One region of the Senegalia sp. (in: firmicutes) genome, then DNA from elsewhere that is predicted to be linked to it. Evidence: predicted binding sites of a transcription regulator. Region 1 holds the regulator's gene; the other holds the start of a gene.
What was found. The regulator NrdR, encoded in region 1, represses ribonucleotide reductase genes. The targets are predictions, from matches to a motif close to CACNANATNTNGTG.
Positions count from the first base shown of each region.

Region 2: the regulator NrdR is predicted to act here: its motif matches at 2,295-2,308, upstream of ACTHUW_RS10080 (ATP cone domain-containing protein).

Region 1 covers NZ_JBQCYD010000006.1:61,818-66,022, forward strand. The annotation lists gene pstC (phosphate ABC transporter permease subunit PstC) at 1-128, opposite strand, end outside; gene ACTHUW_RS02865 (PstS family phosphate ABC transporter substrate-binding protein) at 289-1,236, opposite strand; gene nrdR (transcriptional regulator NrdR) at 1,362-1,817, opposite strand; gene ACTHUW_RS02875 (hypothetical protein) at 1,920-2,123, opposite strand; gene folD (bifunctional methylenetetrahydrofolate dehydrogenase/methenyltetrahydrofolate cyclohydrolase FolD) at 2,223-3,071, opposite strand; gene gcvPB (aminomethyl-transferring glycine dehydrogenase subunit GcvPB) at 3,088-4,205, opposite strand, start outside.
Region 2 covers NZ_JBQCYD010000041.1:355-4,559, forward strand. The annotation lists gene ACTHUW_RS10065 (thioredoxin family protein) at 1-441, shown strand, start outside; gene ACTHUW_RS10070 (putative glycoside hydrolase) at 443-1,636, shown strand; gene ACTHUW_RS10075 (GNAT family N-acetyltransferase) at 1,654-2,193, shown strand; gene ACTHUW_RS10080 (ATP cone domain-containing protein) at 2,375-3,535, shown strand; gene ACTHUW_RS10085 (NUMOD3 domain-containing DNA-binding protein) at 3,634-4,205, shown strand, end outside.

The sequences.
Region 1 (4,205 bases):
GTAGTTAAAACAGATATTGAAGCTAAAGCTAATAGTATTTTTGAAATAATTTTTTCTTTTATTTTTCTTTTTTTCTTTGTTTTATTTTTCTTTTTAAAGAAAAAATATTTATCATTTGAATTTATCAAATTAACCCTCCTCATTTCAAGTAACTACTTTAAATTTATTATAGTATATTAAAATTCATTTATTGTTTTGCTAAGGTTAATTGAATGTTAAATCTATGTAAAATAATAAATTAAAAAACAATCATATTGCTAAGCAATATGATTGTTTTTTAATTTATTATTACTTTAATTTATTTAATTCTTTTTCATAATTTTCTTCTGATAGACCTACATAACCCGTGCTAGGTACTATTTCAGGAGCGTTTTCTATATAATAATCCACAAAAGAGTTTATTTGTTTTTTATTAGTATAATGATCTTTATTTACATATATAAATAACGGTCTGGATAAGGGAGTATACTCTCCTCCTTCTATTGTTTCAGGAGTTGGTTCTACACCATTAATTTTTAAAGCTTTTAATTTATCCTTATTTTCTTCATAATAAGCATATCCAAAATATCCCAATGCATATTCGTCACCTGATATGCCTTGTACTAATACATTGTCATCTTCACTTGCAGTGAAATCAGTTCTTATTGCGCCGCCTTCTCCATTAACTGCTTCTGTAAAGTAATCAAATGTACCTGAATCAGTTCCTGGACCATACAATTTAATTTCTTCTTCTGGCCATTCAGAATTTACATCGCTCCACATTTTAACTTTACTATCTGGAGCCCATATTTTATTTAAATCTTTTATAGTAATATCTTCTACCCAATCATTATTTGAATTTACTACTACAGATATGCCATCAAGAGCAACTTTTAATTCTTCAAATTCAACATCATTTTCTTTTGCTTTATCAGCTTCTTCATCTTTAATAGGTCTTGAAGCATCACTTATACTTGTCTCTCCTACGGTAAATCTTTTCATTCCTCCACCAGTACCTGATACTACTACAGTTACTTTTACATCAGGATTTTCTATTTGAAACTCTTCTGAAATAGCTGCAGTTATAGGATAAACAGTAGATGAACCATCTATTTCTATATCCCCATTTAACCCTTGATTTGATTTATCATTTTCTGATGTTTCAGATTTATCATCTCCACAAGCAGCAAATACTGATACTGATACTAATAGTAATAGTGCTAAAATTATTACTTTGAAATTAATTGTTTTTTTCATTTAATAACTCCTCCTAAAATTTATTTTCTATCTTACACATAGAATTATAACAACATTTACTTCCTTATATGTTGTCTTAGAGTTAAGACAATGTTAAGTAAATGTTAATTAGGAAGTTGTTAAATTTATTTTTCATCAAGTAGTTTTTTTAATTCATCCATAAAGGTATTTATATCTTTAAATTGTCTATATACTGATGCAAATCTTACATATGCTACTTCATCTTTATCTTTTAATTTTTCCATAATCATTTCTCCAATTTTTCTAGTTGATATTTCTTTCTCCATAGAATTGCTAATATTTTTTTCTATATCATTAACTATCTTTTCCATCTCTTCAACTGAAACTGGTCTTTTTTCACATGCTCTTATAATACCATTTAAAACCTTATTTCTATTATAAGGTTGTCTTGTTCCATCTTTTTTTATTACTACAATTGGTATTTCTTCAATTTTTTCATATGTAGTAAACCTTTTATTACATTTAGAACATTCCCTACGTCTTCTTATAGCATGACCTTCTTCTGTAGGTCTAGAATCTACAACCTTAGTTTCGTAATATTCACAATAAGGACATATCATATAATCATCTCCAAACTTTCACTTTTAAATATATTATAATTTATATCTATGGTTTTGTCGAATAACATATAAAAATCTCAGGAAATTCCTGAGATTTTTATATTAATTATTTAATTTATATCTGAATATAAGTGTAGCCTTTCCTTTTCTTTCTTTTACATCACCTTTTAGAATTTCAACATTTTCTCCGGTTTTGAGTTCTATAGTGCTTCCTTCTAAAGCTTTGAAAATTTTTCTTACTTCTTCAGATTTTTCAAGTTCTACATCTTCTTTAACGCCCCAGGCGCTTGCAAGTACACTTGCCATATCTCAAGTATCACATGCCTCTATTTTTCTTTGTTCTATTGATTCTTTTATTACATCCTTTAAAGCCACCTCTGGCTCTTTTCCATATGGAAAACTCATTTATTTTCCTCTTTCTAATCTTCTAGCAGCTATTACTGTGTTATAAATTAGCATGGTTATTGTCATAGGTCCAACTCCACCTGGTACTGGAGTAATAAATCCATTTAGTTTATTGACACTATCAAAATCTACATCTCCAACTAATTTTCCATCAACTCTATTTATACCTACATCTATAACTATAGCTCCATCTTTTACCATATCAGATTTCACAAAATTCGCCTTTCCTATAGCTGCAATAAGAATATCTGCTTCTTTAGTGATTTCTTTTAAATTTTCTGTCTTAGAATGACATATTGTAACAGTTGCATTTTTTTCTAATAGTAATAATGAAATTGGTTTTCCTACAATATTACTTCTACCAAGTATAACTGCTCTTTTTCCTTCTATATCAATGTTTTCACTTTCCATAAGCTTGATAATTCCATGAGGAGTACAAGGTATAAATGTATCTTCTCCTACTAATAGTTTACCTGCATTTATTGGATGAAAGCCATCTACATCTTTATTTGGAGAAATCTTTTCAATCACCTTTTTTTCATCTATATGATTTGGTAGAGGTAATTGAACAAGTATACCATGAATAGTTTCATCATTGTTTAATTTATCAATTAAATTAAGTAATTCTTCTTCTGAAACATCTCCATCTAAGGAATGAACTTCTGATTTCATTCCAAGTTGTTTACATGCTTTATCCTTACTCTTTACATAAGTTTTAGATGCTGGATTATCTCCAACTATTATAACACTTAGTCCTGGAGTAATTCCTTTTTCTTTTAACTCATCTATTTCATTTTGTAATTCTTCTCTTATTTTTTTTGAAACTTCTTTTCCATTTATAGTTTGCAAGTTAACACCACCTAATCTAGTTCCATTTTAATTTTAAGTTTCTTGCTGCCCTAACTTCATCCACTCTTCTAACTGGAGCACTATGAGGAGCTTCTTTTAAAAGTTGAGGATTTTCTTGTGCTTCTTTAGCTATTTTATTCATAGCATCTATAAAGTTATCTAGCGTTTCTTTGCTTTCTGTTTCTGTAGGTTCTATCATTAAAGCTTCTTTAACTATCAATGGGAAGTAAACAGTTGGCGGATGATATCCATAATCCATTAATCTTTTAGCTACATCCATTGTATTAACCTCTAAGCTATCTTCTTTTAATCCAGCTAATACAAATTCATGCTTACATACCGTTTTTATTGGTAAATCATAATATTCTTTTAATTTATTCATCATATAATTTGCATTTAATACTGCGGTTTCACTTACTCTCTTTAAACCATTACCTCCAAGAGCTAATATATAAGTATATGCTCTTAAGTTGACACCATAATTACCATAGAATCCTTTTATTTTGCCTATAGAATCTTTTCTATCATAGTTTAAAATAAATTTATCATCTTTCTTTTCAACTACAGGTACTGGTAAAAACTTAGCTAAATGATCTTTAATTCCAACAGCTCCACTACCAGGTCCACCACCACCGTGTGGTGTTGAGAATGTTTTGTGAAGGTTAAAATGCATTACATCAAATCCCATATCTCCAGGTCTTACTCTTCCCATAATAGCATTCATATTTGCTCCATCATAATATAAAAGTCCACCTACTTCATGAACTAATTCTGCTATTTCTTTCATATCTTTTTCAAATAATCCTAAAGTGTTAGGATTTGTAAGCATAAGTCCCGCTACTTTATCATCTAATAATCCTTTTAAACTTTCTAAATCTACTAGACCCTGATCTGAAGATTTTACTTCTACAATGTCATAACCTGCCATTGCAGCAGTAGCAGGATTTGTTCCATGAGCAGAATCAGGAACAATAATTTTTGTTTTATGAGTGTTGTTTTTTTCTTTATGATATGCCTTTATTAGCATAATACCTGTTAGTTCTCCATGGGCACCAGCTGCAGGCTGTAAGGTAACTGTATCCATTCCTGATATTTCAGCTAAATGATTGGATAAATTATACATAAGCTCTAAAG
Region 2 (4,205 bases), on a different contig from region 1:
AATAAATCTGATGAAGATGACAGAAATAAAACATTAGAAATGTATGAGAATATAAAGTTAGATGATGACTTGATAAAAAGTATCATGAATATAAAAAATGAAATCAATATACTAGCTTGTGCTGAAATGTGGTGTCCAGATTGTGTAATAAATTTACCAGCTTTAAAGAAAATGAAGGATTTAAATGATAATATAAATATATCGACTATTAAAAGAGATGGTTATGAAAATGAATTTGAAAAAATACCTACTTTTATAATTTATGATGAAAAATTCAATAAATTGGGTAGATTTATTGAAAGACCAATAACTATAAAAGAAGTAGAAAAAACAGGAACACAACCTGAAATAATTGTAGCAAAAAAGAAATATAGAAAAGGTGAATATATAACAGATACAATAAAAGATATAATAAATATAATTAATTTAAAGGGAGAATAAAATGAAAAATATAAGAAAAAAAATAATGATAAATGGTTTGATTTTAGGATTATCTATATCCACATTAACCTTTTCATTTATGCCAGATAGAGCTTTAGCGGATGAAAATAAATATAATGTAAATGAAGATGGTTATATTTCACAACCTTCTACAAATTGGGGTTTATATAAACAAGAAGAAAAAGTTAAAGGAATATTTGTAACTGGTCATTCCTATGCACATCCAACTAAATTTGATGAATTGTTAGATTTAGCTAATAGAACAGAAGTAAATTCAATGGTTATTGATGTTAAAGATGATGGAGGAATGTTATCATATAAATCTGATGTACCACTTGCAATAGAAGCTAATACAAATGATGTTGTAATAATGAATGATAGAGATTTTTTTGCTGAAAGAATGAAAAAATTAATTGATAATGATATCTATCCAATAGCTAGAATAGTTACATTTAAAGATAGGGTATTAGGTTCTGCTAGAACTGATCTTGCTATAAAAAGCAATGGTGGTGGAGTATGGAGAGATAATAAGGGAAATACTTGGTTAAATCCATACAATGAAGAGTCATGGGAGTATCCTATTCAATTAGCAGAAGAAGCTGCACTTTTAGGATTTAAAGAAATACAATTTGATTATGTAAGATTTCCAACTGATGGGAATAGAGGTGATATAAACTATGGACAAGCTGGAGAAGATAAAACTAAAGCTGATGCTATAAAGGAATTTTTAGCATATGCAAGAGAAAGATTACACGATAAAGGAGTAAAGGTATCTGCAGATGTATTTGGGGATATAATTTCTGTAGAAGGTGATTCTACCATAGGACAGCAATTAGAATTGTTAGGTGCAAATACTGATATTTTAAGTCCGATGGTTTATCCTTCTCATTATGGGTTAGGCTTTTATGGTGTAGCATATCCTGATACAAAACCTTATGAAATAGTTAATAGGGCTATGGAAGATGCAGTAAAAAGATTAGACTCTATACCTGAAGATGAGAGAGCTATCATAAGACCTTGGCTTCAAGATTTTTCTGCTCCTTGGCTTAGAAATTCATATGGAGCAAATTATATAACTTATGGTCCAGAACAAGTAAGGGCACAAATAAAGGCAACTTATGATGCAGGACTTGAAGAATGGATATTGTGGAATGCTGCAAATAGATATACAGAAGGCGCTCTTGAAAAGGAATAAGCTAAAAGGAGTTTGTTATGAATAAAAAAATGTTTAATACTTTAGTTGGAGAATCTATATATTTTAAACCTATAAATATTGATGATGCTCTAGAAATACATGAATATGCATCTGATGAAAATGTATCAAAATTTATTGGATGGAAATTAGCTAAAAATGTAGATGATACTAGAGAGATTATTAGAGATATATTAAAAAAAGAAGAATCAGGTTTTGGTGTTTATGCATCTATTGTTCTTAAAAATAGTGAGAAAATTATAGGTACATGTATGGTTTTTGACTTTAATTTAGAAACAAATAATGCAGAAGTTGGTTATGTTTTAAATGCAAAGCATTGGAATAAGGGATATGGTAGTGAAATGATTAGTCTTATAAATGACTATGCATTAAAAGAACTTAAACTTCATAAACTCCATGCCTATGTAACAGATACTAATATTGGATCGAGTAAAATATTAGAGAAAAATGGTTTTAAATTAGAAGGTCACTTTAGGGATTATTATGTTATAGATGACAAATATTATGATGGACTATTTTTTGGTAAAATATTAGATTAATTAATCTTATTATTAATTGCCTAGAATATAAAATAAAAGGTATTGCTATTGTTATTGAAAAATGATAGAATACCATATATAGAGTTACTAAACAAAATATACACAAAATGTTGTGTATATTTTGTTTTTGCTAATATATAATGGGTATTATATATTAGAGAAAAATTTAGGAGGTTTTGTCATGATCAATGTAATGAAAAGAGATAAGTCTTTAGTTCCTTTTAATGCACATAAGATTAAAAGAGCTATAGAAAATGCTATGGCTGAAACAAAAAAAGGTGTGGATCAAAATTTAAGTAAAGAAATTACTGACAAAATAGAAGAATTAATAATTAGAAAAGATATGAATGTATTTGTAGAAGATATTCAAGATATGGTAGAAAATGAACTTATGGATAGTCCAAGAAAAGATGTTGCCAAAAGATACATAATCTATCGTTTTGAAAAAGGTAAAAGTAGAGGCTCTAAGAAAAAGGAATCTAGACTTTTATCTGATCAATTCATAAGTGAATATAAGCATAGAACTTCTCCCATGAAACAGTTAGGAGAATTTATATATTATAGAACTTATTCTAGATGGATACCAGAAGAAGGAAGACGTGAATATTGGTGGGAAACCGTAAGACGTGCTGTGGAGTACAATTGTAGTTTGGTACCTACAACTAGAGAAGAAGCAGAAAAATTATATGATAATATATATAATTTAAGACAATTTTTATCTGGAAGAACATTTTGGGTAGGTAATACTCCAGTTGCAAAACATTATCCAATGGCTAATTATAATTGCTCCTTCCAAGTAATTGAGGATTTTGAATCATTTAGAGATTTATTTTACTTATTAATGGTGGGTTCTGGTGTTGGTGTAAGGGTATTAAAAGATGATGTAAAACTTTTACCAAAAGTGAGATCAAACTATGAACTTATAAATGAAGATTATACTCCTATAGAAAAGCATGAAAGAGAAGATAGTACAAGTATAGAATTCCTTCATAATGATACTGCTAAAATCACAGTAGGTGATAGTAAGGAAGGTTGGGTGCAATCATTAGATTACTATTTTAAACTTATTTCAAGTAATGAATATAGAAATATAACTACAATAGTAGTAAATTATGATAATGTACGTCCTCAAGGAGAAAAACTTAAAACATTTGGTGGTACAGCTAGTGGTCATCAAAGTCTTAAGAATATGTTCTCTAAAATAAATAAAGTTATAATGAAACTTGGAATTATATTTGGAGAGAAAAAGATAAAACTTAGACCAATTGATTGCCTAGATGTGGCAAATATAATTGGTGAAAATGTAGTTGTTGGTGGTAAACTATCATATGCTTCCAACTAAAAAAACTCTTTTAACTCATGGGAACTCCTTTAAATAGGACAATCATGATCCAAGCCTATAAATTACTTCATCTCTACTTAATAATTGGAGGTGAAAATGTGCCGAAAAAGAATTTCTATGTATATGAATGGTTCATAATAGATTCATTTGAGATTTTTTATGTTGGAAAAGGTACAGGAAGAAGAAAATTAGAATTACACAATCGTAGCAAATACTTCATGAATATTTATAATAAATATAATTGTGCTGTTCGTCTTCACAAGCAGAGCTTAACTAATGAAAAAGCCTGTAAGGAAGAAATAAAAAGAATAGCTGAGTTGAAAGCTGTAGGGCAAGCAAGATGCAATTTTACTACGGGAGGAATAGGGTTTGCTGAAGGTTCTTTAAATCCCACAGCAAAAAAACCTCATTATGGAGATGAAAATGGCATGAGAACCCAAAATATAGATTTTTCTGGGGAAAATAATCCTTTCTATGGCAAGAAACACACAGAAGAAACTAAAGAAAAAATTTCTGAGAATAGAAAAGGTAAAGGTGCTAGATTTGGAAAGGATAATCCTATGTATGGAAATGGTACTCTCATTAAAGGTGAAAGAAATGGTATGTTTGGTAAAAAAGGATTTAAGCATCCAAATTCAAAAATGTATGAAGTTATATATTCACCTACTGA